3 regions of the Paraburkholderia sp. BR13439 genome follow, and region 3 is predicted to be linked to each of the others. Evidence: predicted binding sites of a transcription regulator. Region 3 holds the regulator's gene; each other region holds the start of a gene.
What was found. Region 3 encodes LexA, which represses DNA repair genes until DNA is damaged. Its sites were predicted from a motif close to ACTGTATNNNNATACAGT; they were not measured.
Positions count from the first base shown of each region.

Region 1: a site for LexA is predicted at 4,073-4,090, ahead of AB3X96_RS16590 (ATP-dependent helicase). Genes of this name have one in related genera too.
Region 2: a site for LexA is predicted at 2,776-2,793, ahead of AB3X96_RS16400 (PA0069 family radical SAM protein). Genes of this name have one in related genera too.

Region 1 covers NZ_JBFPKN010000007.1:193,880-204,054, forward strand. Annotated here, with positions in the region: partial or broken gene AB3X96_RS16565 (bile acid:sodium symporter family protein) at 1-542, opposite strand, end outside; gene AB3X96_RS16570 (MATE family efflux transporter) at 878-2,293, opposite strand; gene AB3X96_RS16575 (RNA-binding S4 domain-containing protein) at 2,597-2,815, opposite strand; gene AB3X96_RS16580 (hypothetical protein) at 3,140-3,658, shown strand; gene AB3X96_RS16585 (hypothetical protein) at 3,750-4,013, shown strand; gene AB3X96_RS16590 (ATP-dependent helicase) at 4,136-6,274, shown strand; gene AB3X96_RS16595 (DUF4088 family protein) at 6,305-7,072, opposite strand; gene AB3X96_RS16600 (AzlD domain-containing protein) at 7,400-7,723, opposite strand; gene AB3X96_RS16605 (AzlC family ABC transporter permease) at 7,720-8,481, opposite strand; gene AB3X96_RS16610 (AraC family transcriptional regulator) at 8,670-9,512, opposite strand; gene AB3X96_RS16615 (CreA family protein) at 9,631-10,107, opposite strand.
Region 2 covers NZ_JBFPKN010000007.1:152,438-162,612, reverse strand. Annotated here, with positions in the region: gene AB3X96_RS16410 (sorbosone dehydrogenase family protein) at 1-866, shown strand, start outside; gene AB3X96_RS16405 (NINE protein) at 1,064-1,531, shown strand; gene AB3X96_RS16400 (PA0069 family radical SAM protein) at 1,566-2,717, opposite strand; gene AB3X96_RS16395 (Lrp/AsnC ligand binding domain-containing protein) at 2,864-3,352, opposite strand; gene AB3X96_RS16390 (D-amino acid dehydrogenase) at 3,533-4,819, shown strand; gene AB3X96_RS16385 (acyl-CoA dehydrogenase) at 4,960-6,750, opposite strand; gene AB3X96_RS16380 (electron transfer flavoprotein subunit alpha/FixB family protein) at 6,849-7,784, opposite strand; gene AB3X96_RS16375 (electron transfer flavoprotein subunit beta/FixA family protein) at 7,807-8,556, opposite strand; gene AB3X96_RS16370 (MetQ/NlpA family ABC transporter substrate-binding protein) at 8,793-9,590, opposite strand; gene AB3X96_RS16365 (methionine ABC transporter permease) at 9,639-10,175, opposite strand, start outside.
Region 3 covers NZ_JBFPKN010000002.1:537,839-548,013, forward strand. Annotated here, with positions in the region: gene cysW (sulfate ABC transporter permease subunit CysW) at 1-927, opposite strand, end outside; gene cysT (sulfate ABC transporter permease subunit CysT) at 924-1,820, opposite strand; gene AB3X96_RS06355 (sulfate ABC transporter substrate-binding protein) at 1,982-3,028, opposite strand; gene AB3X96_RS06360 (hypothetical protein) at 3,158-3,328, opposite strand; gene lexA (transcriptional repressor LexA) at 3,338-3,988, shown strand; gene AB3X96_RS06370 (hypothetical protein) at 4,099-4,443, shown strand; gene AB3X96_RS06375 (DUF2939 domain-containing protein) at 4,563-5,180, shown strand; gene AB3X96_RS06380 (universal stress protein) at 5,252-5,719, opposite strand; gene nodI (nodulation factor ABC transporter ATP-binding protein NodI) at 6,059-6,973, shown strand; gene AB3X96_RS06390 (ABC transporter permease) at 6,993-7,820, shown strand; gene AB3X96_RS06395 (hypothetical protein) at 7,868-8,290, opposite strand; gene AB3X96_RS06400 (LysR family transcriptional regulator) at 8,572-9,555, opposite strand; gene AB3X96_RS06405 (M20 family metallopeptidase) at 9,764-10,175, shown strand, end outside.

The DNA.
Region 1 (10,175 bases), on a different contig from region 3:
GAGCTTACCGAACAGATGATTGACGACGAGACCGACGACGATCGGCAGCGCGACGATCGCAGGATGCTCATCAGCATTCCGTGCACATCGACGGCGATCGACGCGTCGACGTAAAGGCGCGTGAGCAGCGGCGTCGCGAATACGCCGACGAGCGTCGACAGCGCGCTGATCGTCACCGACAACGCGACGTCGCCGCGCGCGAGATAAATCATCACATTCGACGCGGTGCCGCTCGCAACGCTGCCAACCAGCACCATGCCGGCGGTCAGGTCGGGCGGCATGCGCAGTGCCTTCGCGATGACCCATGCGGCGAGCGGCATCACGAGGTAGTGCAGCGCGATGCCGGCGATCACGGGCGCGGCGCGCGTGAACACGCGCAGGAAATCGCCGGCCGACAGCGTGACGCCCATCGCCAGCATGATGATCGTGAGGAGCGTGGTGACGTGCGGCGCGACGCCGGAAAACGAGGCCGGCGAGAAGTACGCGGCGACCGAGACGAGCACGGCCCAGAGCGGGAACAGGCGGGTGACGCGGGCAAGCATGGCGGGTGGTCCTTGGTTATGTTGTATCGCGAGAAAGCGGGGGCCGAGGCGCGGCCGGGTGTCGGCTGGCGTTGCGGCGTTCGTCGCGCCGAAGCGGGTGAAGCGGCTACGGCAAGCGCCGTGGCGAAAGCGCGGCAAACACGCGCGGCCAATCGAAGCCGCACGCGTCGCGGGCAATGGTGGGTGCTCCGGCCGCGCCAGTCCGGCTTTTGCCTTGGTGAGGCGCGCCGTCGTGCGGTTCCTGGCGCGTGAGCGCGGGTTAGCGCTTGCGTGCAGCGGCGGGCGTTTTACCTTTTACAGTGAGTGCTTCAGGAGTGAGACTTGCCGCTGCTTCCTCAAACCGAGTGCGCGGGCGGTGGGGCTGACGCCACCGCCGGCGGTTGCTGCCCGCTCAGCCTGTGAAAACGCAGTGTCATCAGCAGCGCGACGCTCGCGAGGCCTGCCGCCAGCCCCCACCACAAGCCGCGCGCGCCGAGGCCGGCATGAAACGCGAGCAGATAGCCGGTCGGAAAGCCGATCACCCAGTAGCCGAACGCGGCGGCGATCATCGGGATGCGGGTGTCTTTCAGGCCGCGCAGACAGCCGGAGCCTACCGCCTGCATTCCGTCGACGATCTGGAAGATCGCCGCCACGCCGAGCAGCGAACTGGCGAGCGCGATGGTCGGCGCGTTGGCGGGATCGTCGAGATGCAGATACAGGCCGACGATCCAATGCGGCGCGGTGATCAGCACGAGACCCGACATCGACATGAAGCCGACGCCGAGCGCGAGCGCGACGAAGCCCGCGTGGCGCGCGGCGAGCGGCTGACCGGCGCCGGCCCAGTAGCCGACCCGCACATTGGCCGCCTGGCCGATCGACAGCGGCACCATGAACGCGACCGACGCGACGTTCAGCGCGATCTGATGCGCGGCCAGTTGCGATTCGCCGAGCAGGCCGACCATCAGGCCGGTGGCAAGGAACAGCGTCGACTCGACGCCGTAGGTGATCGCGACCGGCCAACCGATGCCGAACAGCTCGCCCATCAGCGGCAGCTTCGGCCGCGTCGCGACGACAAAATGCCGGAAGCGCGGCCGCAGATGCAGCAGCGCCATCAGCACGAGCGCGGTCAGCCACACGGTGATCGTGGTCGCGGCCGCCGAGCCGAGAAAGCCGAGCCGCGGCAGCCCATACGCGCCGTGAATCAGCCCGTAGTTCAGAAAGCCGTTTACGCCGACGCTCACGATCGACACCCACAGCAGCCGCCGCGCCGCGCCGATCGCCGGCAGGAACGAGCGCATCAGGCCGACGCCGATCAGGCTCGCGGGTGCGCCCCAGCGCAGCACGGCGGCGTATTGGCCGACGTTGTGCGCGAGCAGGCCCGGCTCGCCGAACGCGAGCAGGATGTGCGACGCGAACGACAACAGAATGAACGCCGGCACCGCCAGCAGCACCGACAGCAAGAAACCGGTCCAGTAGATATGCGGCACGCGGCCGTCGTCCTGCGCGCCGCGCGCGTGCGCGACGCTGACGCTGACCGACGTCAGCACGCCCTGCAGCAGCGTGACGACCACGAAAAAGAGGTTCGCGCCGAGGCCGCCGGCGGCGAGCGCGTCGGGGCCCAGCGAGCCGAGCAGGATCGTGTCGGTCACGCTCATCGCCATCTGCGACAGTTGCGCGATCGCGAGCGGCGCGGCGAGCCGCGCGGTGTCGGCCGCGTGGCGGGATAGGGTCGGCGGCCGGCTGGCCGCGTGGGCGAAGCTGGGTTGAGTCATCGAATGCCTGGCGGAGAAAGTTGGCAACTGCGGCGGCAACCGCAGTGGCGACAGCGAGAGGCGGGCGCAAGCGGCGCCGCATTGCATCGCGCCGCGCTCCGACGGGCGATGGAGTGGCGGGGCGGCGGGGCAGCGGGCGGAGAAATTCCGCGGCGCGGCGGCGAGCCGGTCAGCCGACTCCTCGCCCGTGGCGCGGTCCGTCGTTTACCTGTCGAAACCGACAGCTTATTGCCTCGCCCGGGCGATGTCGATGGACAACGCACAGTTCCGGTGCGCGGCGTCCTGCGAATGTCCGGAGTGGCGTCAGCCTTCGTGGACCGCGATCCGCGTGTCACCGAGCAACACGACCTGGCCCGCGCGGATCTTGCAGGTCTTGCGGGTCTCGACCCGGCCATCGACCATCACGGCGCCGTCCGCGACCATCATCTTCGCGGAGCCGCCGCTATCCGCGAGGCCCGTGATCTTCAGCAGATTGTGGAGTTCGACGTACTCGCCGGTCAGCGTGAAATTGAGATTGGGCATGGCGTTTGCACCTTGGGCACGGGTCGCGTTGGGGGTTCGCATCATAAAGCAAGTGCACGGCGGCGCGTCGGCTCGGGGATTGCGCAAGCAAATGAAAGTAGATGTTATTCAGTCGTCGGAAAGTGAAACGTTCCGTAACGCTGGTCGCACCAGACGGATTTCACTCCTAAAGTGCACCTCAGCAGCAAAGCCCGCTGGTATTCCGGGATCGCTCCCCGGCCACCCATCCAGCGACGCATAGACCGGGCGGGGCGCGTGGGCCATTCCGTCATCACGACGCCAGAGAGTCCGCCTGTGTCACAACTAAGTCTAGAGAGGATAGCCATGACCCAGATTCGTACGCTCCTGATCGGTACCGCCCTCACCGTTTTTGCCGCGACGTCCGCCGTCGCGCAGACCGCGCAGCCGGCAACAGGCATCGGCGGTCAGGCGCAGATCCAGAGCCAAGGGGCCGCCGAGATGGCGCCGCCGTCCGCGGCCGGCGCTCAAGGCATGCAGGCCCCGCCGTCGGCGCAAGGCATGCAGCAAGTCCCGGGCGCGCCCGCCGCGCAAGGCGTCGCCGCGCCGCCGCCGGGCCGTCTGACGGCTTCGGGCTCGACCGACCCGTTCGTACAGAAGCGCGACGCCGACGCGAAGGCCAACGCCGAGTATCGCGCGGCGAAGAAGTCCTCGAAAGCGGAACTAAAGGCTGAGCAGAAGGCCGCGAAGGACCAGTACAAGGAGCAGGTGCGCGGCGCGAAGCTGAACCAGAAGGCGGACAAACAGAGCGCCAACAACGAAATGAAGATGGAGATGGAAGGGCAGGCTGCCGCGCAGACCGACGGCGTGGACGTCAAGCATTAAGCCCTGCTGGATGCCGCGGCGCGTGGGTCGGCGAGGCTCGCGCGCCGCGGGCGTCTGGCACTTTGCAAGCTGTGCCTCAGGGAGAATCCAGATGAACATCGACCGTTCCAGCCGAACCCGCATTTACGCCGCGCTGATCGCGGCTTGCCTGTCATCGGCCGTGCTCGCGCAGACCGCCGACCCGGCTTCGGCGCCCGCCACGCACGCGGACAAGAAGGCCGCGAAAGAGCAGGCGAAGGCCGACAAGAAAGCCGCGGTCGCCCAGGCGAAAGCGGACAAGACCAAAACCGACGCGCAGGCCGACGCCGACAAGGCCGCCGCCGAGGCCAACATGAAGGACGCGAAGAAGCAGTAGTAGCGCGCGGCGTAGACCACCAGGCAGGCGCCCCAAAAAAGGGGCGCTTGTCGCATTGGGTTGTATGGATATACAGTATGCGTCGCATCCTGAAAATCCATCCAATCCGCAAAAACCGCTCAGTGTCCACCGTCGCCGAATCCGCTCCGTCGTTCGATACCGCCGCCTGGCTCGCCAAGCTCAACGACGCTCAACGCGAAGCCGTCGAATACGGGACCGACACGCCAGACGCGCTGCCCGGCGCACTGCTCGTGATCGCGGGCGCGGGCTCCGGCAAGACCAACACGCTCGCGCATCGCGTCGCTAATCTGGTGGTGAAGGGCGCCGATCCGCAGCGCATCCTGCTGTTGACCTTCTCGCGGCGCGCGGCGCTCGAAATGACCCGCCGCGTGACACGCATCACCGGCGCCGCGGCTACCACCGTCGGTGCACGCGCCGCGCTCGCGCAAGGGCTGACGTGGGCGGGCACGTTTCACAGCGTCGGCGCGCGGCTGTTGCGCGAATACGCGGATCTGATCGGCCTCGCGCCCGCGTTCACGATCAACGACCGCGAAGACTCCGCGGACCTGATGAACCTCGTGCGCCACGAGCTCGGACTGTCCGCGAAAGAGCGGCGCTTTCCGGCGAAGGGCACCTGCTTCGCGATCTACTCGCGCGTCGTCAACACCGGTGCATCGCTCGGACAGGTATTGGACAGCGCGTTTCCGTGGTGTCGCGAGTGGGAGGACGATCTGCGCCGGCTATTCGCCGCGTACGTCGACGCCAAGCAGAAGCAGAGCGTGCTCGACTACGACGATCTGCTGCTCTACTGGTCGCACATGACCGCCGAGCCCAGCATCGCGGCCGATCTGTCGGCACGCTTCGACCATGTGCTGGTCGACGAATACCAGGACACCAACCGCCTGCAGGCGTCGATCCTGCTCGCGCTGAAGCCGGACGGCCGCGGCCTGACCGTGGTCGGCGACGACGCGCAGTCGATCTATTCGTTTCGCGGCGCGACCGTGCGCAATATCCTCGACTTCCCCACGCAGTTCGAGCCGCCCGCGAAGCAGGTCACGCTCGAGCGCAACTATCGCTCCACCGAGCCGATTCTCGCCGCGTCGAACGCGGTGATCGAACTTGCGAGCGAGCGCTACACGAAGAATCTGTGGACCGACAAGGCGTCGGCGCAGCGCCCGCGCCTCGTCACGGTCGCCGACGACGCCGCGCAAGCTCGCTACGTCGTCGAGCAGGTGCTCGAAGCGCGCGAGCAGGGCGTCAAGCTGAAGTCGCAGGCGGTGCTGTTCCGTGCCGCGCATCACAGCGCCGCGCTCGAGATCGAGCTCACGCGCCGCAACATCCCGTTCGTCAAATTCGGTGGGCTCAAATTTCTCGACTCGGTGCACGTGAAGGACGTGCTCGCGGTGCTGCGCTGGGCCGAGAATCCGCGCGACCGCGTCGCCGGCTTTCGCGTCGTGCAGTTGCTGCCGGGCGTCGGTCCGGCCACCGCGGCGAAGGTGCTCGACGACATCGTCGCGCGCGCGGATGGCGGCGATCCGGTCGTGACCGCGGGCGGTGTGCTCGCCGCGTTTGCGGCGCCCGCAAGGGCGCAGGAAGACTGGCATCCGTTCGTCAAGCTGATGTCGAGCGTGTATGGCCGGCAAGCGCCGTGGCCCGCCGAGTTCGAGATGGTGCGGCGCTGGTACGAGCCGCATCTGGAGCGCAATCACGAGGACGCCGCGATCCGTCACGCGGACCTGCTGCAGATGGAAAGCATTGCGGGTACCTATCCGTCGCGAGAGCGCTTCCTGACCGAGTTGACGCTCGATCCGCCCGACGCCACCAGCGACGAATCCGGCGTGCCGCTGATCGACGAGGATTACCTGATCTTGTCGACGATCCATTCGGCGAAGGGCCAGGAGTGGCGCAACGTGTTCGTGCTGAATGGCGTCGACGGCTGCATTCCTTCCGATCTGGGCACCGGCAGCGACGAGGAAATCGACGAGGAGCGGCGCCTGCTCTACGTGGCGATGACGCGCGCGAAGGAAGACCTGCATATCGTCGTGCCACAGCGCTTTTACGTGCACAACCAGACCCATCTGGGCGACCGCCATGTGTGGGCGTCGCGCACGCGCTTCATCGCCACGCCGATGCTGCCGCTGTTCGACGCCTACGCATGGCCGCGCGTGCCGGTGGCTAGCGCGCCGAGCGCGGCGGGGCTCGCCGCGGCCGCGCAGGCCAGGATCGAGATCGCGGCGAAGCTCAGGAAGATGTGGGACTGAGCGGCCGGCGCCGCTCGGGTCAGCGGAAGCTCAACGCGGCTGCCGCTGCTGTTGCTGCGCGACCGGAGGCGGCGGCACGAAGAAATTGCGCAGCCATGCCGCGAGCCGCGAGAACACGTCGTACGGCTCCTCGACGAAAATCTCCGGCTTCAAAAGCCGCAGATACTCCATGATCTGCTGCGCTTCCTGCTTCTGGAACGTGCCGTGCGAAATGCCGAGCCGCAACAGCCCACGCAGTTCGCCGAGCTTCTCGCGCGCGGTGCTGCCGACGCTCGTCTCGCACGCGATCTTCGCCTCGTAGACGCGCTGGCGCAGCGATTCGACCAGCCGCCATGCCGGCGTCTGCATCACTTCCTCGAGCGCCTGGATGTCCTGCACCGTGCTCTTGATCTGCGAGGCGAGCGGATCGACCAGCGTCGCGTCGCCTTCCGCTTCCTTGACGATCGCGGCGGCCCAGTCGCGGCATTGCTTGGTGAGCTCCTCGGGCGTCCATTCCGAGCGCGCCGCGAAACCGAAGCCGAACTCGCTCGCCTGGCGCATCAGGATCGACACGACGTCGGGAAACTCCTTGTCGAGCGTGCGTTTGGCCCACGCGTACTGGCCGCCTTGCAGCATTCGCTGCACCGCGTGCTCGGTGAGCGGCACCATGTTGTCGAGCAGCTTCGCGCGCAAGAAATCTTCGAACGACGGCGTCGCGAACTGCGGATCGAGCTTCAGCGAGACCCGCAAAAAGGCCTCGAAGTCTTTACGCAGCGACGCGACGGTCTCGTCCTTCAGTTTCAGGGTGATTTGACCCATGTGTTATCCCGTTTAATGCGGCCGCGCGCGGCGCGCCGTCGCACGATCGCCCGGTCACTCCCGGACCGAGGCGACGCGACGCCGGCTGCCGACGCGCTCGATTTCAAGCTGTTGCCGCGTAACCAACGGGACGACTCCCGATGAGCGGACCTCGACTGCATATCGGCGGGGTGGCGGGAAACTTGAGGGCGGCCCGGCGACGGTTGCGGGCTTTGGAGGGGTGCTTCGGGCGCTTGCGCGCCTCGCTGCCGCCCGGGAAAGAGGGGCGCGGTCCGCGATGCGTCGACGGACCGCTGACGATGTGATGAGCGTGGAGAAAGGGCGCGCTTACTTCAGCACCACGCACTGCCACACGAAGAACACGACGAGACCGACTGCGATCGTCAGCAGCGGCCTGCGCGTCACGGCACTGACGACGATCGCGGCGAGCGCGCCGACCAGCTGCGGATTGCGCCAGGTCAACTCGGCGTTGTTGCCGTGCGGCGACACGGCCATCGGGACGATGATCGCGGTCAGCACGGTGACCGGCACGAAGCTGAGCGCCGTGCGCATCAGCGGCGGGAACACGAGGCGCTCGCCGAGCACGAACACGGCCGCGCGGATCAACCACGTAATCGCGGCCATGCCGACGATCAGAACGACGTAGTTCATCGCGTGGCCTCCACCGGACGGCCCGCGCCACGCAGGTTCAGACGCGACATCGACAGCAGCACGCCGACCGCGACTCCCGCGAACACCGCGCCCAGCAGGCCGAGCTTATACGGCCACGCTTGCCAGAAAAACGCCAGCGTGCCGGCGGTGACGGCCGCCGCGATATAGCGCAGCGCGACCAGTTGCGGCACGACGATCGCGATGAACGTCGCGACCATCGCGAAGTCGAGGCCGAGCGACTGCAGGCCCGGGAAGGCCGCGCCGAACAGCAGGCCGGCGACGGTCCACAGTTGCCAGTTCAGATACATCGCGGCGCCGGCGCCGAAGAAGTAGTACGGACCGACGGTGCCCGGCTCGCGATGCCGGTAGTGCTCCCACGCGACCGCGAAGACTTCGTCGGTGAGCAGCGCGCCGAGCGCCCAGCGCCAGCGCTTCGGCAGATGCGCGACGTGCGGCGCGAGCGTGGCGCTATACAGCACGTGACGCAGATTGACGACGAGCGTGGTCGCCCAGACTACGGCGAAGCTCGCATGTCCGGCGATCAGCCCGAGCGCGATGAACTGTGCGGAACCCGCGAAGACGACGAGCGACATCAACTGGCCGTGCCACAGATGCAGCGGGCCGGACGTCACGAGTGTGCCGAAGATGACGCCGAACGGCGCGGCACCGACCATCATCGGGATGATGTCGCGCGCGCCGGCGGCACATTCTTTGAGATGGCTGCCGCGGGTGGGCTGGCCTTGGGTGGAATCGGTCAATCTGAGCCTCCTTGATTTCGGAAGCATAGCGACTGACGGGCATTCGGACTTGTACGTTCTTGCGGCGGGTTGCTGGCAGGGGCTACGGCGTAGCGGGGGATGGCTGATGAAGGGCTGGCGCAGACAGGCGAATTGCGGCGCGATGCTCACTGCGTGCGGCGCACGCGACGGCGGTGCGGCATCGCGCGTTACGAGCCGCGCTGCGTTCCTTGCCATTGGCCCGGCGGCACGCCGAACATGCGCCGGAAATGCCGCGTGAAATGGCTCTGATCGGTGAAGCCACTTGCGGCGGCGACCTCGGTCACCGGGACGCCGGCGCGCAACGGCGCGAGCGCGCGCTGCAGGCGCACCTGATTGCGCCACGCATGAGGCGGCAGGCCGGTTGATTGCGTGAATAGCCGCGCCGCGTGGAACGGCGACAGCCCCGCGGCCTTGGCGACCTCGGCGAGCGTCACCGGTTCGACGAGGTCACCGGTCAGCCGCTCCTGCATCAGTGCGACGCGGGTGTCGTCGGTCGCGACGCGCGCGGAGGCGGGGCGCGTCTGCGCATAGCGGACCAGCAAGGTTGACAGTGCGTCGAGCATCGCGGCTTCGGCGGCGAGCGCGTCGTCGCCGGCTTCGAGCAGACGGTGGGCGTGCGCCAGCCGCATCGCGAGATCGGGATCGCGGATCACGCCGGGCGCAAACCACGGCAACGCCTGCGGCTTGCCGGCAACCTCGTCGGCAAGCGCGCGGAGGAACTCGACCGGCGCATACATCACGCGATACCGCCAGCCCGCCTCGACCGCCTTCGACCCCGTATGCAACTCGCCCGGATTGATGATCGGCACGCTGCCCGCTTCGGCGACATGGTTCTCGCCGCGATACCGATAGCATTCCGCACCCGCGACGATCACCGGGATCGTGTAGGCGTCGTGCCAATGCGGCGCGAACTCGTGGTCATGGTATTCGGCGGTGAGCAGATCCGCGCCGGGCAGTAGCGGCGTGCGCCAGTAGCGGGCGGAATCGCGGAAACGAGAGGTGGCGGTCATGACGAAAGTCCAGCTGGACCGGTCAGTTTAACGCGTCGTGGGCGGGGACGGCGGCGGGCGCGCAGGCGCGCTGCGTCGCGCCGCGTGCCGCTCGCGCCGTCAATTGACGGTACTTGCGTTACTTGAGCGGAATCGTCGTGCCGGTGGGCATCGGCACGGCGCTCACGCTGTTTTTCGCGCTGCCGCTGACCACACGGTCGCTGTAGGTCAGATAGACCAGCGCGTTGCGCTTCGTGTCGACCACGCGCACCACGTGCAGCGACTTGAAGATCAGCGACATGCTGACCGAGAACACGTCGTCCTTCTGCTTGATGGGGCCGGTGAAATGCAGCTCCCCGACCTGGCGACACGCGATCGACGCCTCGGTCGGATCTTCGGCGATGCCGAGCGTGCCTTTGACGCCGCCGGTCCGCGCCCGCGACACGTAGCAGGTGACGCCTTGCACGACGGGATCGTCATAGGCTTCGACGACCACGCGGTCGGAGCCTGTAACGTGAAAATTCGTATTGACGCTGGCGATTTCTTCGCCGTGCGCCGAAGAAAGCAGCAGGGCGCCGATCGCCGTGAGCGCGATGTGTAGCGAGGTGGATTTCATGAGCGTGCCGGTTGAGTGTCTGGAGTGAGCCGGCGCGAGAGGGGTGAAACGCGCGCCGTGAAGCCGCC
Region 2 (10,175 bases), on a different contig from region 3:
GCCACGTGATCGCGTCCGGGCTGCAGATGCCCGCCGGTGTCGCGTGGCACGATGGCGCGCTGTACGTGTCGGCCGTGTCGAAAATCGTGCGCTTCGATGCGATCGACTCGCACCTGAACGATCCGCCGAAACCGGTCGTCGTCACCGACAAGCTGCCGACGGACACGCATCATGGCTGGAAATTCATCGCGTTCGGCCCGGATGGCAAGCTGTACGTGCCGCAAGGCGCGCCGTGCAACATTTGCCAGAGAGATCCGGACCGCTTTGCGCTGATTGGCCGCATGGACCCGGACGGTAGCCACTACGAGGTCGTGGCGCGCGGCATCCGCAATTCGGTTGGCTTCGCATGGCATCCGGTCACCCACGAACTGTGGTTCACCGACAACGGTCGCGACCTGCTCGGCGACGACATTCCGAGCGACAAGCTCAGCCGCGCGTCACGAGTCGGCATGAACTTCGGCTTTCCGTACTGTCACGGCGGCGACACGCCCGACCCCGAGTTCGGCAAGGATCATCCGTGCAGCGACTTCACGCCGCCCGTGGTCAAGCTTGGCGCGCACGTGGCGGCGCTTGGCATGCGCTTCTACGACGGCCCGATGTTTCCGGCCGACTACCGCAACAATATCTTCATCGCCGAGCACGGCTCGTGGAACCGCAGCAAGAAGGTAGGCTACCGCGTGGTGCGCGTGATCACCGACCCTGAGGGCAGCCACGCACGCCAGCAAGTCTTTGCCGAAGGCTGGCTGCAACCCGGCGAATCGGTGTGGGGCCGTCCCGCCGACGTGCTGCCGCTGCCGGACGGTTCGCTACTGATCAGCGACGATACCGCCGGCGCGATCTATCGCGTCACGTATTCGGCGCCGTAGAGCGCGGATGCATGCATGTCCGGCTGAGCGGCTGCACTGGTCTTCAGCCAGTTCCGGCGCGTTCCGCCGCCCCGCTTTCAGCGCGGGCGCTCGCCCTCAACGTAACCACCCGCCCGCCGCAGGCGTAGAATGCGCGTCGGTCCGCGCCCTGCGGCGCGCCGCTCCTTTCGACCGCCTGTCACTCTGCCCACGCGTTCATGTCCACCGTTGCCTCGACCTCCCCGCGCTTCAGATCCAAGACGCTCACCGCCGCGCTGGCGTTCCTGTTCGGCAGCCTCGGCGCCCACCGCTTCTATCTGTATGGCATCCGGGACATCTTCGGCTGGACGCATCTGCTCGGCACGCTGATCGGCATTCCCGGCGTGATGCTGCTGATCGCGACCGAGCGCGCGTCGATCCTCGGCTGGGTGCTCGCGTCGATCGGTGCGGTTTCACTGTTCTCTGCGTTTCTGGCCGCGCTCGTCTACGGGCTGCGTCCGGATCAGAAATGGGATGCGCAATTCAACGCCCACACGCAACGCAAAAGCCGCTCAGGCTGGACGGTCATTTTCGTCGTGATCTTTTCGCTGCTCATCGGTGCGTTTCTGCTGATGACCGGTCTCGCGCTCGCGTTCCAGACCTACTTCGAAAGCCAGGTCGAAGCGGCCAAAGCGATTTCGCAGTAACACCCGTCGCGGGACCAACAGGTATTCCTGCGCGCTAGAAAAGCCTCAATTGCGGATTGTCACGCGCCGGTGCGCTCGCCTGCTCGGCGCGCGGCGACTCGATCCGGCGGAAGTGCGACATGTCGAGAATGCCGCGGTCACGCCCGCTCAGCCCCAACCGGCGCGCGGCCTTGTGAAAGCGCTGCTTGAGCAGATCCGCCCATAACCCCTCTCCCTTCATGCGGGTCGAGAACGACGAGTCGTAATCCTTGCCGCCCCGCATGTCGTGCACACGGTTCATCACGCGCTCGGCACGATCCGGGAAATGTGCGCTCAGCCAATCCTTGAACAGCGGCGCGACCTCCCACGGCAACCGCAGCACGATATAGCTCGCGTTGCTGGCGCCCGCTTCCGCGCACGCTTCGAGCACGCGCTCCATGTCCGGTTCGGTGACGAACGGGATCACCGGCGCGATGCTGACGCCGACCGGAATGCCCGCCTCGCTGAGCGTACGGATCGTGCGCAGGCGGCGCGACGGCGTCGCCGCGCGCGGTTCGAGCGTGCGCGCGATGTCGGCGTCCAGCGTGGTGATCGTGATCGCGGCCATGAATTGCCCGCGCTCCGCCATCGGCGCGAGCAGGTCGATATCGCGCTCGATCAGCGACGATTTGGTGATCGCCGCGAACGGGTGATTGCGCTCGCTGAGCACCTCGATCACCCGACGCGTAAGTCGCAAGTCGCGTTCGGCCGGCTGCCATGCGTCGGTCGCGACGCCGAGCGCGATCGGCTCGGGCACATAGGATTTCTTCGACAGTTCCCGCTCGAGCAGTTCGGGCGCGTTGATCTTCGCGTAGATGCGGCTTTCGAAATCGAGCCCCGGCGACAACCCCAGGTAACTGTGCGTGGGCCGCGCGAAGCAATAGATGCAACCGTGCTCGCAACCGCGATACGGATTCAGCGACACATTGAACGGAATGTCCGGCGACGCGTTGCGTGTGAGGATGGTTTTCGCGCGCTCCCCGAACACCTGCGTGCGCAGGAGCTTCGGCTCGCAGTCTTCGTCGGCCGCCTGCCAGCCGTCGTCGACGGCCTCGCGCTGGTCGACTTCGTAGCGGCCTTGCAGGTTCGTGACCGCACCGCGCCCCTTGCGAGGCGCCGGCGGCGCGATCGGAAATTCCGGAATGTCAGGGGTGTCGGGGTCATCCACGGCGGGCCACGCAAAGCTAGCGCAAACAGGAAGCGCCAAAAGAAAACGGCGCAAAACACCTGTATAAATATACAGTATTTACGCCGTTTGTCGAGCACTTCGGGTGCCGCGAGATGCGCGACCAGCCCCGTCAGCGATCAGGCACTTTAGTCGGTCACCGCGATCGTCAGCGTCTCCTTGATTTCCTCCATCACCACATAGCTCTTCGACTGCACCGCTCCCGGCAACTGCAGCAGGATGTCGCCGAGCAACTTGCGGTAGTCGGCCATTTCGCCGATGCGCGCCTTGATCAGATAGTCGAAATCGCCCGACACGAGGTGGCACTCGAGCACCTCGGGGATCTTCTGCACCTCGCGGCGGAACTGGTCGAACATGTTGCCGCTCTTGTGATCGAGCGTGATCTCGACGAACACCAGCAGCGCCGCGCCCAGTTCTGCCGGATTCACGCGCGCGTAGTAGCCGGTGATCACGCCGTCGCGCTCCATTCGCTTGACACGCTCGATGCAAGGTGTCACCGACAGACCGACCCGTTCCGCCAGGTCTTTCATCGCCATACGGCCGTCCTGCTGCAGGAGCCGCAGGATCTTGTGATCGAGCTTATCGAGAGCCCGCACGGGATGGCGCTGGGTACGCATAGTGTTTTTGCTGAAAATGATGAAAATTCGATAACAAAACCTGCTTCACTGTCAATAGTATAGCGGTTAACACTGGGCAGACGGCATTTCACCTCACGTTGCAGCTCGTCGAATCGAAGCAGATCGAATCCAGCGAAACGCGCCTTGCCCTCACTCAATTTTTGGACATCTGGAGCAGCTATGCGAGTCGTCGTTTTGGGCAGTGGCGTCGTCGGTGTAACGAGCGCGTACTACCTCGCACGCGCCGGTCACGAAGTGACCGTCATCGATCGCGAGGCCGGCCCGGCGCTCGAAACCAGCTTTGCCAACGCGGGCCAGATCTCGCCGGGCTACGCGTCGCCGTGGGCCGCGCCGGGCGTGCCGCTGAAGGCCGTCAAGTGGATGTTCCAGAAGCACGCGCCGCTCGCGATCCGCCTCGACGGCACCACGTTCCAGCTGCAATGGATGTGGCAGATGCTGCAGAACTGCACGGCGCCGCGCTATGGGGTGAACAAGGGCCGCATGGTGCGGCTCGCCGAATACAGCCGCGACTGCCTGCAGGCGCTGCGCGCCGACACCGGCATCCAGTACGAAGGCCGCACCGGTGGCACGCTGCAGGTATTTCGCACGCAGCAGCAGTTCGACGGCGCCGCGAAAGACATCGCCGTGCTGCAGGAAGCCAACGTGCCGTACGAACTGCTGAGCGCCGACCAACTAGGCAAGGCTGAACCGGCGCTCGCCGCGGTGTCGCACAAGCTCACGGGCGGCCTGCGCCTGCCAGGCGACGAAACGGGCGACTGCCAGATGTTCACGACGCGCCTCGCGGCACTCGCCGAGCAACTGGGCGTCAAGTTCCGCTACAACACGCCGATCGACGCGCTCGCGATGGCAGGCGGCCGCATCGCCGGCGTGCAGTGCGGCGGCGAACTGGTGCGCGCGGACTCGTTCGTGGTCGCGCTCGGCTCGTACTCGACGCGCTTCCTCGACGGCATCGTGAAGATTCCGGTCTATCCGCTGAAGGGCTATTCGATCACCGCGCCGATCGTCGACGCGGCTGCCGCGCCGGTGTCGACCGTGCTCGACGAGACCTACAAGATCGCGATCACGCGCTTCGATGACCGGATTCGCGTCGGCGGCATGGCTGAGGTCGTGGGCTTCGACAAATCACTGCGCGAGGCGCGCCGCAAGACGCTCGAGCTTTCGGTGAACGACCTGTTCCCGGGCGGCGGCGACACGTCGAAGGCGACGTTCTGGACCGGTCTACGGCCGATGACGCCGGATAGCACGCCGATCGTCGGCCGCACGCCGGTGCCGAACCTGTTCCTGAACACCGGCCACGGCACGCTCGGCTGGACGATGTCGTGCGGCTCAGGCCAACTGCTCGCCGACCTGATGTCGGGCAAGCAACCGGCGATCCGCGCGGACGATCTGTCGGTGCATCGCTATCTCGGCGAGACCGCGGGCGAACATCGGCCGGCGTATGCGTGAGTTCGAGTGCGTGCGCTGACGCGGCCCTGGCCGCAAGCGCACGCGGCAACAAACAGCAGCGGCAAAAACTAACGGCGCCTCGCGAGGCGCCGTTTGTTTTCCAAGGTGCCGCCGCAATCGCGGCAGGCACCGAGGCATGCTTAGAACTGGTCTTCCGACAAAGCCAACACGCCCTCGCCACCCTTCGCGCTGACGATCGCCACTTCGAGCGCCGCCGCCTGCGGCAGCACATGCTCGGCGTAAAACCGCGCGGTCGCAATCTTCGCGTCATGAAACGCGGGATCCTCGTCGCGCCTCGCCGCCGCCGCAAGCTGCGCACGCGCCATCTGCCAGCCGCCTAGCACGATGCCCGCGAGCTTCAGATAGGGCACGCTGCCCGCGAACACCGCATTCGGATCGCCCTTCGCATTCGCGACGACGAAATCGACGACCGCGCCAAGCGCCCGCTGACCCTCAGCGAGTTGCGTCCGCATCGACGCGAACGCCGCGCCCTGCTGCGCACCGAGCGCTTCGACCGTTTCGGCGATACCAGCAAGCAGTTCCTTCGCGACCTTGCCGCCGTCGCGCAGCGTCTTGCGACCGATCAGGTCGTTGGCCTGGATCGCGGTCGTGCCTTCGTAGATCGGCAGAATGCGCGCGTCACGGTAGTACTGCGCGGCGCCGGTTTCCTCGATGAAGCCCATGCCGCCGTGCACCTGCACGCCGAGGCTCGCCACGTCGATTGACAATTCCGTGCTCCAGCCCTTCACGATCGGCACCAGGTATTCGTAGATCGCCTGATGTTTGGCACGCGTCGCGTCGTCAGGATGACGATGCGCGATATCGCAGTGCGAGGCCGCGACGTACGCGAGCGCGCGCGACGCCTCGGTGAGGCTGCGCATCGTCGACAGCATGCGGCGCACGTCCGGGTGCTGGATGATCGCGACCGACTGCTTCGCGGAGCCATCCACGGGACGGCTCTGCACGCGCTCCTTCGCATACGCGACCGCTTTCTGATACGCGCGATCCGAAATCGCGACGCCTTGCATGCCGACCGCGAAACGCGCGGCGTTCATCATGATGAACATGTATTCGAGGCCGCGATTCTCTTCGCCGATCAACTGACCGAGCGCGCCGCCGTGATCGCCGAACTGCAGCACCGCGGTCGGGCTCGCTTTGATGCCGAGCTTGTGCTCGATCGACACGCAATGCACATCGTTGCGCTCACCGAGCGAGCCGTCCTCGTTGACGAGAAACTTCGGCACGAGGAACAGCGAAATGCCCTTCACACCATCGGGCGCGTTAGGCGTGCGCGCAAGGACGAGATGGACGATGTTCTTCGCCATGTCGTGCTCGCCCCAGGTAATGAAAATCTTCGTGCCGAACAGCTTGAACGAACCGTCGGCCTGCGGCTCGGCGCGCGTGCGCACCAGCGCGAGATCGGAGCCCGCCTGCGGCTCGGTCAGGTTCATCGTGCCGGTCCATTCGCCTGAAATCAGCTTCGGCACGAAGGTCTTTTTCTGCGCTTCGCTGCCGGCGGTCAGTAGTGCTTCGATCGCGCCGTCGGTGAGCAAAGGACACAACGCGAACGACAAATTCGACGCGTTGAGCATTTCGACGCATGGCGTCCCGATGAGCTTCGGCAACCCCTGTCCTTCGTAGTCGAGCGGGTGCTGCACACCCTGCCAGCCGCCCTCGGCGAACTGGTGGAACGCGTCCCTGAAACCGGGCGTCGCGGTGACGACGCCATCCTTCCAACTGCTCGGGTTGCGATCGCCGTCGACGTTCAGCGGCGCGAGCACTTCGCCGCACAGTTTCGCCGACTCGTCGAGCACGGCCTGCGCCGTATCGAGGTTCGCGTCTTCGAAGCCGGGCAGCTTCGCGATGTCTTCGAGTCCGGCCAGTTCTTTCATCACGAACAGCATGTCCTTGATGGGCGCCGTATAGCTCATTTCGGTTCTCCTCCCTTGATATGAAAAAAGGGCGCGGGACTTGGTCGGTCCAGCGCCCTTCGCTTATTCTCGGCGGCCTGTTTCAACCGCCGCGGCGCTTAGCCGAGTTCCTTCACGAGTTCCGGCACGAGGGTGAATAGATCGCCGACGAGGCCGTAGTCGGCCACGCTGAAGATCGGCGCTTCTTCGTCCTTGTTGATCGCGACGATGACCTTCGAGTCCTTCATGCCCGCGAGGTGCTGGATCGCGCCCGAGATGCCGACCGCGACGTACAGTTGCGGCGCGACGATCTTGCCGGTCTGGCCGACCTGATAGTCGTTCGGCACGAAGCCCGCGTCGACGGCTGCGCGCGATGCGCCCAGTGCCGCGCCGAGCTTGTCGGCCAGCGGCTCGAGCACCTTCGTGTAGTTCTCGCCATTGCCCAGACCCCGGCCACCGGACACGATGATCTTCGCGCTCGTCAGTTCCGGACGATCGAGCTTCGTCACTTCGCGGCTCACGAATTGCGAGATGCCTGCGTCGGCTGCGGCTTCGATCTTTTCGACCGCTGCGCTGCCGCCTTCGGCTGCGACGGCGTCGAAACCGGTCGAGCGCACGGTGATGACCTTGATCGGATCAGCCGATTGCACGATCGCAATGGCGTTGCCCGCGTAGATCGGACGCTCGAACGTGTCGGCGCTATCCACTGCGGTGATGTCGCTGATCTGCGCGACGTCGAGCTTTGCGGCGATACGCGGCGCGACGTTCTTGCCGTACGCGGTAGCCGGCGCGAGGATGTGCGTGTAGTTCCTGGCGATGGTCAGCACCGTCGCTTCGACGTTTTCTGCGAGACCCGCTTCGAGTTGCGGCGCGTCGGCGAGCAGTACCTTGGCGACGCCGGCGATCTTCGCTGCCGCATCGGCCGCGCCCTGCGCGTTGTGACCCGCGACCAGCACGTGAATATCACCGCCGACCTTCTGTGCCGCTGCGATCGTATTCAGCGTCGCGGCCTTGATCGACGCGTTATCGTGTTCTGCTACTACCAGGTTAACCAGATTCGTCATTTCTTGCGTCTCCTCACAGCACCTTGGCTTCGGTCTTCAGTTTCTCGACCAGCGTCTTCACGTCCGGCACCTTCACACCGGCGGAGCGCTTCGGAGGCTCGGCGACTTTCAGCGTCTTCAGACGCGGCGTGACATCGACGCCGAGGTCTTCGGGCTTCACCGTTTCCAGCGGCTTTTTCTTGGCCTTCATGATGTTCGGCAGCGTCACGTAGCGCGGCTCGTTCAGGCGCAGATCGGTCGTGACCACGGCCGGCAGTGTCAGCGACAGCGTTTCCGCGCCGCCATCCACTTCACGCGATACCGTCGCCTTGCCATCCGCCACGACCACCTTCGACGCGAACGTCGCCTGCGGCAGGTTCGCCAGCGCGGCGAGCATCTGGCCGGTTTGGTTCGAATCGTCGTCGATGGCCTGCTTGCCCAGAATGACGAGCGAAGGCTGTTCCTTGTCGACCAGTGCCTTCAGCAGCTTTGCAACGGCCAGCGGCTGCAGGTCTTCGTTCGATTCGATCAGGATCGCGCGGTCCGCGCCGATCGCGAGCGCCGTGCGCAGCGTTTCCTGCGACTGCGTCACACCGGCCGACACGGCGATCACTTCGGTCGCGACACCCGCTTCCTTCAGCCGCACCGCCTCTTCAACCGCGATTTCGTCGAACGGATTCATCGACATTTTCACGTTCGCAATATCGACGCCCGTACCGTCCGATTTCACGCGGACCTTCACGTTGTAGTCGACCACTCTTTTCACTGGCACCAGAATTTTCATGCACACGCTCCAAAGTTACGAATACGTCAACCCGACAAACATTATAGCGACTGCCCTCATGGCAGCCGTGTCGCGGGCGCTTTGCGGAAGGATATCGCTCCTCCGCGGCGTGACGGCAATATCGAACGATCGTTCTATTTTAATCTCTAAAAAACCCGGGAAACAACCCCGGGTTCCGACTCCGACCTCTAATTTCCCATTGCCGTCGTGTTCTGCCTGGTTCGCGGATCATTGCATCACCAGGAGGTGATCACCGAGCCGCCGAATTTGCTGTCGACGAACTGCTTCACTTCCGGCGAGTGGTACGCCGCGACGAGCTTCGCGACCCACGGCTTGTTCTTGTCCGCTTCGCGAATCGCGATCACGTTTACGTACGGACCCTTCGGGTCCTCGATCGCGATGGCGTCCTGCTTCGGCTTCAAGCCCGCTTCCATCGCGAAGTTGGTGTTGATCGCGGCGGCATCGACGTCGCCCAGCGAACGCGGAATCTGCGCCGCGTCGAGCTCGACGATCTTCAGCTTCTTCGGATTGTCGACGATGTCGAGCGGCGTCGCCTTCAGGCCGGCATCGGCGCGCAGCTTCAGCAAGCCCTGCTTCTGCAGCAGCAGAAGCGCGCGGCCGCCGTTGGTCGGATCGTTCGGCACGGCGATCTTCGCGCCCGGCTGCAGTTCGGCGAGCGACTTCACTTTCTTCGAGTAGATGCCCATCGGGTACGTGACCGTATCGGCGACACGGATCAGCTTGTAGCCACGGTCCTTCACCTGCGCCTGCAAGTACGGGTCGTGCTGGTAGCTGTTCGCGTCCAGATCGCCGCTCGCGAGCGCCGCGTTCGGCTGCACGTAATCGGAGAATTCGACGATCTTGATGGTGAGGCCGTTCTTCGCGGCGACCGTCTTCACGACGTCCATGATCTGCGCGTGCGGGCCGCCGGTGACGCCGACCTTGATCGTATCGTCGGCATGCGCCGCGGTGGTGGCGAACAGCGTTGCCGCGCCGAGCGCGGCGGCCAGCTTGAGAATGAGGCGACGTTGCATGATGGACCTTTTCCGAATCTCTATGAGCGGGCTTCCGAACGCCCTTGTTTACTTATGGCTCAAACGACGCACGAGCCAATCCCCAAACGACTGCACCAGTTGCACGAACACGATCAGGATCAGCACGACCGCGAGCATCACTTCCGGCAGGAAGCGCTGATAGCCGTAGCGGATGCCGAGGTCGCCAAGGCCACCGCCGCCGATCGCGCCGGCCATCGCCGAATAGCCGACCAGCGACACGAATGTGATCGTCAACCCGGCGACTACGCCCGGCAGCGATTCCGGCAACAGCACCTTGAAGACGATCTGGCTGGTGGTCGCGCCCATCGCCTGGGCGGCCTCGATGAGCCCGCGGTCGACTTCGCGCAGCGCCGTTTCGACGAGGCGCGCGATGAACGGCGCGGCGGCGATCGTCAGCGGCACGATGGCCGCCGCGGTGCCGATCGACGACCCGACGACGAGCCGCGTAAACGGAATCACCGCGACCAGCAGGATGATGAACGGTGTGGAGCGCACCGCATTGACGATCACGCCCATCACGCGATTCACCGCGACGTTTTCGAGCACGCCCTGGCGGTCGGTCAG
Region 3 (10,175 bases):
CGCGCTATTGGCCTGTGACGCACCGGCCGGCGCCGGTCCCGCATGCGCGGGCACCTCACGCGCCGCCGACAGTTCCGCCGACATATGACGCTCGGCCAGCAGCTTGAGCCCCAACGTGACCAGTGCCAGCAGCGCGAGCAGCGAGGCCACGGCGAACGCGGCCGAGAAGTTGTACTCGTTGTAGAGGATTTCGACGTGCAGCGGCATCGTGTCGGTCTGCCCGCGAATATGGCCGGACACCACCGACACCGCACCGAACTCGCCCATCGCGCGCGCATTGCACAGAATCACGCCGTACAGCAGGCCCCACTTGACGTTCGGCAGCGTCACACGACGGAACGTCTGCCAGCCCGATGCGCCGAGCACGTGCGCGGCTTCTTCCTCGTCGTTGCCCTGCGCCTGCATCAGCGGAATCAGTTCGCGCGCGACGAACGGGAACGTGACGAAGATCGTCGCGAGCACGATGCCCGGCACCGCGAAGATGATCTGCACGTTGTGATCTTCGAGCCACGGGCCGAACCAGCCCTGCGCGCCGAACATCAGCACGTAGATCAGACCGGAGATCACCGGCGACACCGAAAACGGCAGATCGATCAGCGTGGTCAGCAGTGCCTTGCCGCGGAAGTCGAACTTCGCGATACACCACGACGCCGCGAGGCCGAACACGAGGTTCAGCGGCACAGCGATCGACGCGGTGAGCAACGTGAGCTTGATCGCCGACAGCGCATCTGGATCGGCGAGCGCTTCGAAGTAAAAACGCAGCCCCTTGTTCAGCGCCTGGTAGAACACCGCGGCGAGCGGCACGACCAGAAACAGCGCGAGAAACAGCAGCGCGACGCCGATCAGCAGCCAGCGCACGACGGGCGGTTCGCTGACCGGATCGGGGCGACGCGCACCGCTCGCCGGGTTGGTCGGAAGACGGCTCATTGCACACCTCCACCGATTGCCGCGACGCTCGTGGCCACTGGCGCCGGCCCCGCATTGCCGCGGCTCGTGCGCCGCTGCAGCCACCACTGCAGCGTATTGATCAGCAGCAGCATCAGGAACGACACGACCAGCATCACGACCGCAAGCGCCGTCGCGCCCGCATAGTCGTATTGCTCGAGCTTCGTGATGATCAGCAGCGACGTGATCTCCGACTTCATCGGCACATTGCCGGCGATGAAGATCACCGAGCCGTATTCGCCGAGCGCGCGCGCGAAGGCGAGCGCGAAGCCGGTCAAGAGCGCCGGGAACACGGCCGGCAGCACGACGCGGCGAAACGTGAGCCAGCGCGACGCGCCGAGGCACGCGGCCGCCTCTTCCTGCTCGCGCTCGAACTCCTCGAGCACCGGCTGCACCGTGCGCACGACGAACGGCAGGCCGATGAACGTCAGCGCGACCAGCACACCGACCGGCGTGAACGCGATCTTGACGCCGAGCGGCGCGAGGAACTGGCCGATCCAGCCGTTTCCCGCATACACGGCCGCGAGCGAAATGCCCGCGACCGAGGTGGGCAGCGCGAACGGCAGATCGACGACCGCATCGACGATGCGCTTGAACGGAAACGTGTAGCGCACCAGCACCCACGCGACGAGAAAGCCGAACACCGCGTTGATCAGCGCGCCGCCGAGCGCCGAGAAGAACGTCAGCCGATACGACGCGAGCACGCGCGGCGACGCCACCGCGCGCACGAACTGGTCCCAGTCGAGCGTCGCGGTTTTCAGAAAGGTCGCCGCCAATGGAATCAGCACCACGAGGCTCAAATAAGCCACCGTGATGCCGAGTGTCAGGCCAAAGCCGGGCAATGCGCTCGGCTTGCGGAAGGTCAACGTGGTCATGCTGGATACTCGTTCATGGTTGATGCTCGCGCGGTTGTTCGTGTTGCGGTGTTGCGGTGTTGCGGTACTACCGCCCTGCTGGCCACCGGGTCCCGGTTAGCCGAAAGCGCGCCCATTGGGCGCGCCCTTGTTGCCTGTGCCCGTGCTTCAGGCGATGGTTGTTACTGCGGCTGATAAATCGAATCGAATACGCCGCCGTCCGCGAAATGGGTCTTCTGCGCGTTGGTCCAGCCGCCGAACGAATCGTCGATCGTGTACAGCTTCAGCTTCGGAAACTTCGCGGTCAGATCGGCCGGCACCTTGTTCGAACGCGGACGATAGAAATTGCGCGCGGCGATCTCCTGCCCTTCCTCGCTATACAGAAAGTTCAGATACGCGTCGGCTAGCTTGCGCGTGCCGTGTTTGTCGACGACCTTGTCGACCACCGCGACCGGCGGCTCGGCCAGGATGCTCACCGTCGGCACCACGATCTCGAACTTGTCCGGACCGAACTCCTTCACCGACAGGAACGCCTCGTTTTCCCACGCGATCAGCACATCGCCGATACCGCGCTGCACGAAGCTGGTGGTCGCGCCGCGCGCGCCCGAATCGAGCACGCCGGCGTTCTTGTACAGCTTGCCGACGAACTCCTTGGCCTTCTGGTCGTTGCCGCCCGGCTGATGCTCGGCGTACGCCCACGCGGCCAGGTAGTTCCAGCGCGCGCCGCCCGAGGTCTTCGGATTCGGCGTCACGATCGACACGCCCGGCTTCACCAGATCGTCCCAATCCTTGATGTGCTTCGGGTTGCCCTTGCGCACCAGAAACACGATCGTCGACGTGTACGGCGATGCGTTGTCCGGCAGACGCTTCTGCCAGTTCTTGTCCACGAGCCCCTTGTTCGCGATGGCGTCGATGTCGTAAGCGAGCGCGAGCGTCACGACGTCGGCCTGCAGACCGTCGAGCACCGAGCGAGCCTGCGCGCCCGAGCCGCCGTGCGACTGCTTGAAGGTGACGGCTTCGCCGGTCTTGGCCTTCCATTCTTTGCCGAATGCCTGATTGATGTCCTGATACAGCTCGCGCGTCGGATCGTAGGACACGTTCAGCAGCGTGGTGTCGGCGTGCGCGACGCCGCTTGCGCCCAACATGCCGAGCGTACCCGCCGCGCCGACGGCAAGCGCCGTGATCAGTTTTCTGGTTCGAGCCGCAAGCCCCGTATGCCGATGGTTCATCTCAATCTTTCTCCGCGTGATGTCCGCTGTTGAGCGTCTGGTGTTGTTTTGCGTCGCGGTCACGTGCACATGAGCGCTAACCGGAAGCCAGTCTATCGAAGGGCTTTCATCATTAAAAATAATGTTTCTTCATTTTTTAATGCTCAAAAGTGGTAACGGCAGACGCGCCGGCTGTTCAGACGTCGAAATCGTCGCCATGTCGCCGATAAACGACGCCCCAGCGCGCCCTTGCGTCGAACTTAAAGTAAAGCTTGAAATGCGCCGAATACTGTATAAAAATACAGTCACCTGTTCATACATACAGTGGCCATGACCAAACTCACCGCACGACAGCAGCAGGTTTTCGATCTGATCCGCCGCGCGATCGAACGCACCGGTTTTCCGCCCACTCGCGCGGAAATTGCCGCCGAACTCGGTTTCAGCTCGGCCAATTCCGCGGAAGAGCATCTGCGCGCGCTGGCGCGCAAGGGCGTGATCGAACTCGCGGCAGGCGCGTCGCGCGGCATCCGCCTGCTGTCCGGGCAGGAGGATGCGCCGCACCAGTTCACGCTGCCGCATGCGGGCCTGATGCAGTTGTCATTGCCGCTGATCGGCCGGGTCGCGGCGGGTAGCCCGATCCTCGCGCAGGAACATATCTCGCAGCACTACGCGTGCGACCCGGCGCTGTTCTCGAGCAAGCCCGACTACCTGCTGAAGGTGCGCGGCCTGTCGATGCGCGACGCGGGCATTCTCGACGGCGACCTGCTCGCGGTGCAAAAGCGCAGCGAAGCGAAAGACGGCCAGATCATCATTGCGCGGCTTGGCGACGACGTGACGGTCAAGCGTCTGAAGCGCCGGCCGAACGGCATCGAACTGATCGCCGAAAACCCCGACTACGACAACATCTTCGTGGAAACCGGCAGCGCGGATTTCGCGCTCGAAGGGATCGCGGTCGGGCTGATTCGCCCCAGCGAGTTCTGATCTTTGTGGCCGGAACGCTCGCGCCGGTTTGTCCGAACCAAGCCGCATTAACGCCCGCATTAACGCCCGCATTACGCCGCGCATTCAAGCCGCATCGTCTGGAGAGACTCATGGAACGCCTTGCCCGCCTGCTGCCTTTTCGCCAGTTCGGCCGTCTGCGCCATCTGCGCAAGCTCACGCCTTGCGCACCGATCGAGGCGCCCGCGGCGCGCACGCCGTCGCTGTTCGACGTGCCTGCCGAAGCTTGCGGTCTGCCGTCGTCGTTGCCGGCGTTTGCGCGCGTATCGCTGAATTCGGCGCTGAATATCGCGGAGCCCGCGCGCCGCGCTCCGGTGCGGGTCTATCATGGACCGTCGCGACTGATCATGGTCGGCACGGTCGACGCCGTATGCCGTATGATCGATCGTTGCATAGCCGACGAAGCCAACGTGCACGGCGCGGTGTTCGAAGCCTGAGCGAATTCTGAGCACGCATGCAATAAGCACTTCGGATGTTCAGAGATACGCGTGGGATGGGATCGTTTCGACCTGGCCGTGGTCGACGTTAGATCATCACTGACGTGGAGTCCCATTCGATGACCATTCCGAAACGCACACAGGGCAGCGCCACCCGGCCGCTGCTGATCACGCTGATCGTGGTGATCGTAATTGCCGCGCTGGGGTTTATTTACGCGTCACCATATCTCGCGGTGAACAATCTCAAACGCGCGGCAGACGCGCGTGACGTGCAAACCGTCAATCAGTACGTCGACTTCCCTGCGCTGCGCGATAGCCTGAAGCAGCAGGTGGGCGCCATGCTGACGCGCCGGCTCGAAGCGGATGCCGGCAACAAGATGGCCACGATCGGCGCGGTGATCGGCGTGACACTGATCGGCCCGCTCGTCGATGCCTATGCGACACCCGACGGCGTCGCGGCACTACTGAACGGCATGCCGCCGCACGGCACACCGGGAGAGCAACCGTCAGCACCGCCAGCCGCGGGCGGAGAAGCGCCGGCCGCATCGGCCGCGGGCGACACCACCACGCACGCAAGCGCGCCACCGCCCGGGCGTCAAAGCACGGCCGGCTATCGGAGTCTCAACGAGTTTGTGGTCACGTACCGCCGCGGCGAAGGCAACGCGAACTATTCGGCTATCTTCCGTCGCGAAGGTCTGGTCACGTGGAAGCTCGCGGCGATCAATCTGAACGAGTGAGGTTCAAGCCGTGAACTGCGGAGATGCGCGGGCTGGCCATTGGAGCCAGCCGCGTGTCAGGTTTGTTCGTATTACGCCGCGGCCGCCTGCTGCTGCTCCTGCGCGGACGAGCACGCCACCAGAATGCTGCACGACACGCGGTCGAGCAGCGGCGTGTTGCCCGCCCCCATCCACCACCTCGACAAACCGGTCCGGCAGCGATGTCCCACCACCACGAGGTCGACGTGCAACTCGTTGGCAAGATTGGCGATCTCGTCGATCGGATGACCGAATGCGAAATGCCCCTGCGCGTTCACGCCTCGCTCGGTCAGCCAGTTCACGCCCTCCTGCAGAATCTCGCGGGCCGTTTTTTCGAAGCTTCCGCAGGCCACATCGGTCAATAAGCCCGCGCTTTGCGCGATGCTGGAACGCATGTCTACTACCGACAGCAGATGCGTTTCCGCCTTCAGGTCCAACGCCAGATCGGCGCCGCAACGCAGGGCTTTGCGGCCTTCGCGCGAGCCGTCGTAGCACAACAGGATTTTCTGGTAGCTCGCCATCTGTCTTCTCCCATTCGCGCGGAAAGCGCGGTCTGAATCAATCATGGTGCGCCGCAATTCGGCTTGCAAGGGATGGAAAACGCTAAGTGCATAGTCGGTGCGTGCTCAAGCCGTCTGCACAAGCGTTGGGCCACCTGGAGCAGTGTTCGCACACGTTTGCGGCACCGCAAAACTTCCTATGCGAACGCATCGCATCACATGCATTACGCGTTCCCGGACACCCTCTCGCGTCAGTGGCCGATACCCTAGAATAAGCGGCCTGTGCGCAATGCGTGCGTCGCAGGTATGTTGTGTGTCTTGCGCGTACGTTATGTCTTCTTCTGGAGCCTCGCTCGAGTCATGCCCGCAGCCCCCATCGAATTCCATCAGGTCAGGAAAAACTATGGCGAAAAAACGGTCGTCGACGGATTGTCGTTTCATGTGAACACCGGCGAATGCTTCGGGCTGCTTGGCCCCAACGGCGCCGGCAAGACCACGACGCTGCGCATGCTGCTCGGCATCGCGGCGCCCGACGCCGGCGCGATTCGCCTGTGCGGCGAACCGATCCCTGGCCGCGCGCGCCTCGCGCGCTCGCGCGTGGGCGTGGTGCCGCAGTTCGACAACCTCGATCCCGATTTCACCGTGCGTGAAAATCTGCTCGTGTTCGGCCGCTACTTCGGCCTGAGCGCCGCGCAGTGTCGCGCGGCGGTGCCGGGTCTGCTCGAATTCGCCCGCCTCGAGAACAAGGCGGACGCACGCGTGAGCGAACTGTCGGGCGGCATGAAGCGGCGCCTCACGCTGGCGCGCGCGCTGATCAACGATCCCGACGTGCTGATCATGGACGAACCGACCACCGGTCTCGACCCGCAAGCGCGCCATCTGATCTGGGAGCGACTGAGATCGCTGCTCGCGCGCGGCAAGACCATCCTGCTGACCACACACTTCATGGAAGAAGCCGAACGGCTCTGTCATCGACTGTGCGTGATCGAGGAAGGACGCAAGATCGCAGAAGGCGCGCCGCGCGAGCTAATCGAGTCCGAGATCGGCTGCGACGTGATCGAGATCTATGGTCCCGATCCGTTTGCATTGCGAGACGAACTCGCACCGCTCGCCGAGCGCACCGAGATCAGCGGCGAGACCCTGTTCTGTTACGTGAACGACGCGCAGCCCGTGCATATGCGCCTGAAGCAGCGCGCGGATTTGCGCTATCTGCATCGGCCGGCGAATCTCGAAGATGTGTTTCTGCGGCTCACCGGCCGCGAAATGCAGGACTGAACCCGCAGCGAGACACTTGATGGACGCACGCACCTACGAAACCCACGACGGCACGCCATCGGCACAAGAGCCGTTCGGCGCCTTCCCAGCCAATGGCACGAACTGGATCGCGGTGTGGCGCCGCAACTATCTGGTGTGGAAGAAGCTCGCGATTGCGTCGATGTTCGGCAACCTCGCCGATCCGATGATCTATCTGTTCGGTCTCGGCTTGGGGCTCGGGCTGATGGTCGGGCACGTCGACGGCGTGTCGTATATCTCCTTCCTCGCGGCGGGCACGGTGGCGTCGAGCGTGATGATGTCGGCGAGCTTCGAGTCGATGTATTCGGGCTTTTCGCGCATGCACGTGCAGCGAACGTGGGAGGCGATCATGCATACGCCGCTCACGCTCGGCGATATCGTGCTCGGCGAGGTAGTGTGGGCCGCCAGCAAATCGGTGTTGTCGGGTGTGGCGATCATGCTGGTGGCGGGCGCGCTCGGCTATGCGAGTTTTCCGTCGATGCTGCTCGCGCTGCCGGTCATCGTGCTGGCCGGTCTCGCGTTCGCGAGCCTCGCGATGATCGTGACGGCGCTCGCGCCGTCGTACGACTTTTTCATGTTCTATCAGACGCTCGTGCTCACGCCGATGCTGCTGCTCTCCGGCGTGTTCTTTCCGATCTCGCAACTGCCCGGCCCCGCTCAAGCGGTGACCGCCGCGCTGCCGCTCGCCAAGGCGGTCGATCTGATGCGCCCGGCGATGCTCGGCCGGCCGATGGAGCACGCGGCGCTGCATGTGAGCGTACTGGCCGCTTATGCAGTCGGCGGCTTTATCGTGTCGGCGATCCTGTTTCGGCGCCGCATGATGAAGTAAGCCGAACGCGCCGGTCGTCGCTATGCGCGTTTGCTATCGTCGCGCGCTCAGTCCTCGTCATCGGTCCACGGAATGTCGACGTCGGAGATGAACGCGACCGTCGCGAACGGGCCGCCCTCGTGACGCCCGATCTTGCCATCGGCGCGCTGCCATTCGACCCGGAACACGGTGGCCGGATCGTCCGCGATCAGCCGCACCGTGCGCAATTCGTCGGGATCGGCATCCTCGACCGGACCGTCGAGCGAGATCAGCAGCGCCTGCGGCCACAGACCATCGGCGGGATCGTAAATCTTGTCGCCGTCGTGAATCAATGTGAAGGCTTCCACACCGATGGTCGCCGACGCATCGACGATCATCTTGGCGAGCGCACGCAACAGCGCGGTCGCTCTCGCCGAGTTTGCCTGGCGGATCGCGAGATCACCGCGCGTGAGCGCCTGCTCGAGTTTCGGATTGGTTTTCTGTTGCGCCATGGATGTGTTGGTCCTATCGCTCTGTTGTGGGCAACGCGCCATCGGGACGACGCGCCGCGTTTCTTTTTGGGTGCATCTATTGCCGCTTGTGTGCATCGCAGCATCGCGGGTGGCGCGGCCGGTCCGCGCTTCGACTGCCATAGTTCTGCCGTTTCCCCTGATCGTGGCGCGCACAATCAGGGTCGTTTTCTCAGGGCCGTCCTTGCCGTCCACCACAGTTTAGGTCGTGATTCGGATCTCGGGAGAACAATTGCCGCTTAGTGCGTGGCATGTGTCGCATTTCATGCATCGGCTCGCGGGCGACGCGGCGTGCGCTTGCCGCGCCCTCGGTCCGCCTTCGAGGCCTGAGCCCCGGCTGGCTTCGGATCCGCGATCCGTGCGATCAGATGGTCGCGAAACGCCCGCACCGACGGCGGCAACTCGCGCCCCGCCATCGTCTGCACCTGGATACTGCGCTGGCGCATCTGCGGGTCGGTCAGCGGAATCACGACGAAGCCGTCGGCCGCATAGCGGTCGCGCACCGACAGCAGCCCCGTGAACATGATCGCGCCGGACTTCTGCGCATAGCGATAACTCGCGCCGCTGTTGTTGCAGATCAGGTCCGGCTCGAGCAGGATGCCTTCGAGCGCGCAGGTGATGTCGATCAACTGGCGAAGCGTGGTGCCGGTCTCCGACAACACCAGCGGATAACGGCTCACCTCGGCGAGCGACAGCTTCGCGCGCGCCGCGAGCGGATGATCGACACGCACCAGCACGAACACCGGCGCGCGCTCGGTGTGCTCGACCTTGACGCCCTTCTCCGGCGCGAGGCTGAACGACAACGCGATGTCGACGTCACCGTCGCGCACATGCCGGGTCGCGTCGGCCGGCGACATCACAGTCAACGTGAAATCGATGCCGGGATGCTCGGCGCGGAACTCCGCGATCGCGGCGGGCAGGAAGTCGACCGCGAAGCCCTCGGCGGTCGCGATCTTGATCCGGCTGCCGTGCAGGCTAGCGAGACCGCTGAGTTCCTTCATCACGTGCTCGGCTTCCAGCAGGCTGCGTTGTGCGTACGCGAGCAGCCGCTCGCCCGCCTCGGACAGCGCCATGCCGCGCGGACGCCGCTCGAATAGCGTGACGCCGAGTTCGCTCTCGAGCCGCGCGATCTGCCGGCTGAGCGCCGATACCGCGACATGCAGCCGTTCGGACGCGTCGCTCAGCGAGCCGCTGCGCGCGACTTCGACGAAATAACGCAACGCGATGCCATGCAGTGAACGTGCCATTCGGGACGCCTCGATCGAATCAGTTGCAACGGTGCGATGACGCTTTGCTTTTCCGGCAATGCAAGCTTCGAAACATGATCATTGTGACAAAAATGACGCGCTTCTAGAATCGATCGCAATGAGATCGCGGACAAATCGCCCGAAGACCCTGCCATCGGTCCGCGGCCCTCTGCCCGCCTCGCCCATCCCCCGCATTGGAGACACCGACATGAGCCGCCACCAGGCCATCGAGCTTGCCACCCGGCACTTCGAATCCGGCGCTTTTCTCGCCGACCTGAACCGCCGCGTCGGTATTCGCACCGAAAGCCAGGAAAGCGATCGCGGCGCGCTGCTGCGGTCTTATCTGACCAACGAAATCCAGCCGCAAGCGGAGCGCCTCGGCTTCAGCACGCGCATCGTCGATAACCCGGTCGACGGCTTCGGTCCGTTCCTGATCGCGAACCGTCACGAAGGCGATCATCTGCCGACCGTGCTGATCTACGGCCACGGCGACGTCGTGCGCGGCTACGACAGCCAGTGGCGCGCGCCGCTGACGCCGTGGGCGGTGACGGTCGTTGGCGAGCGCTGGTTCGGTCGCGGCACCGCCGACAACAAAGGCCAGCACTCGATCAACCTCGCCG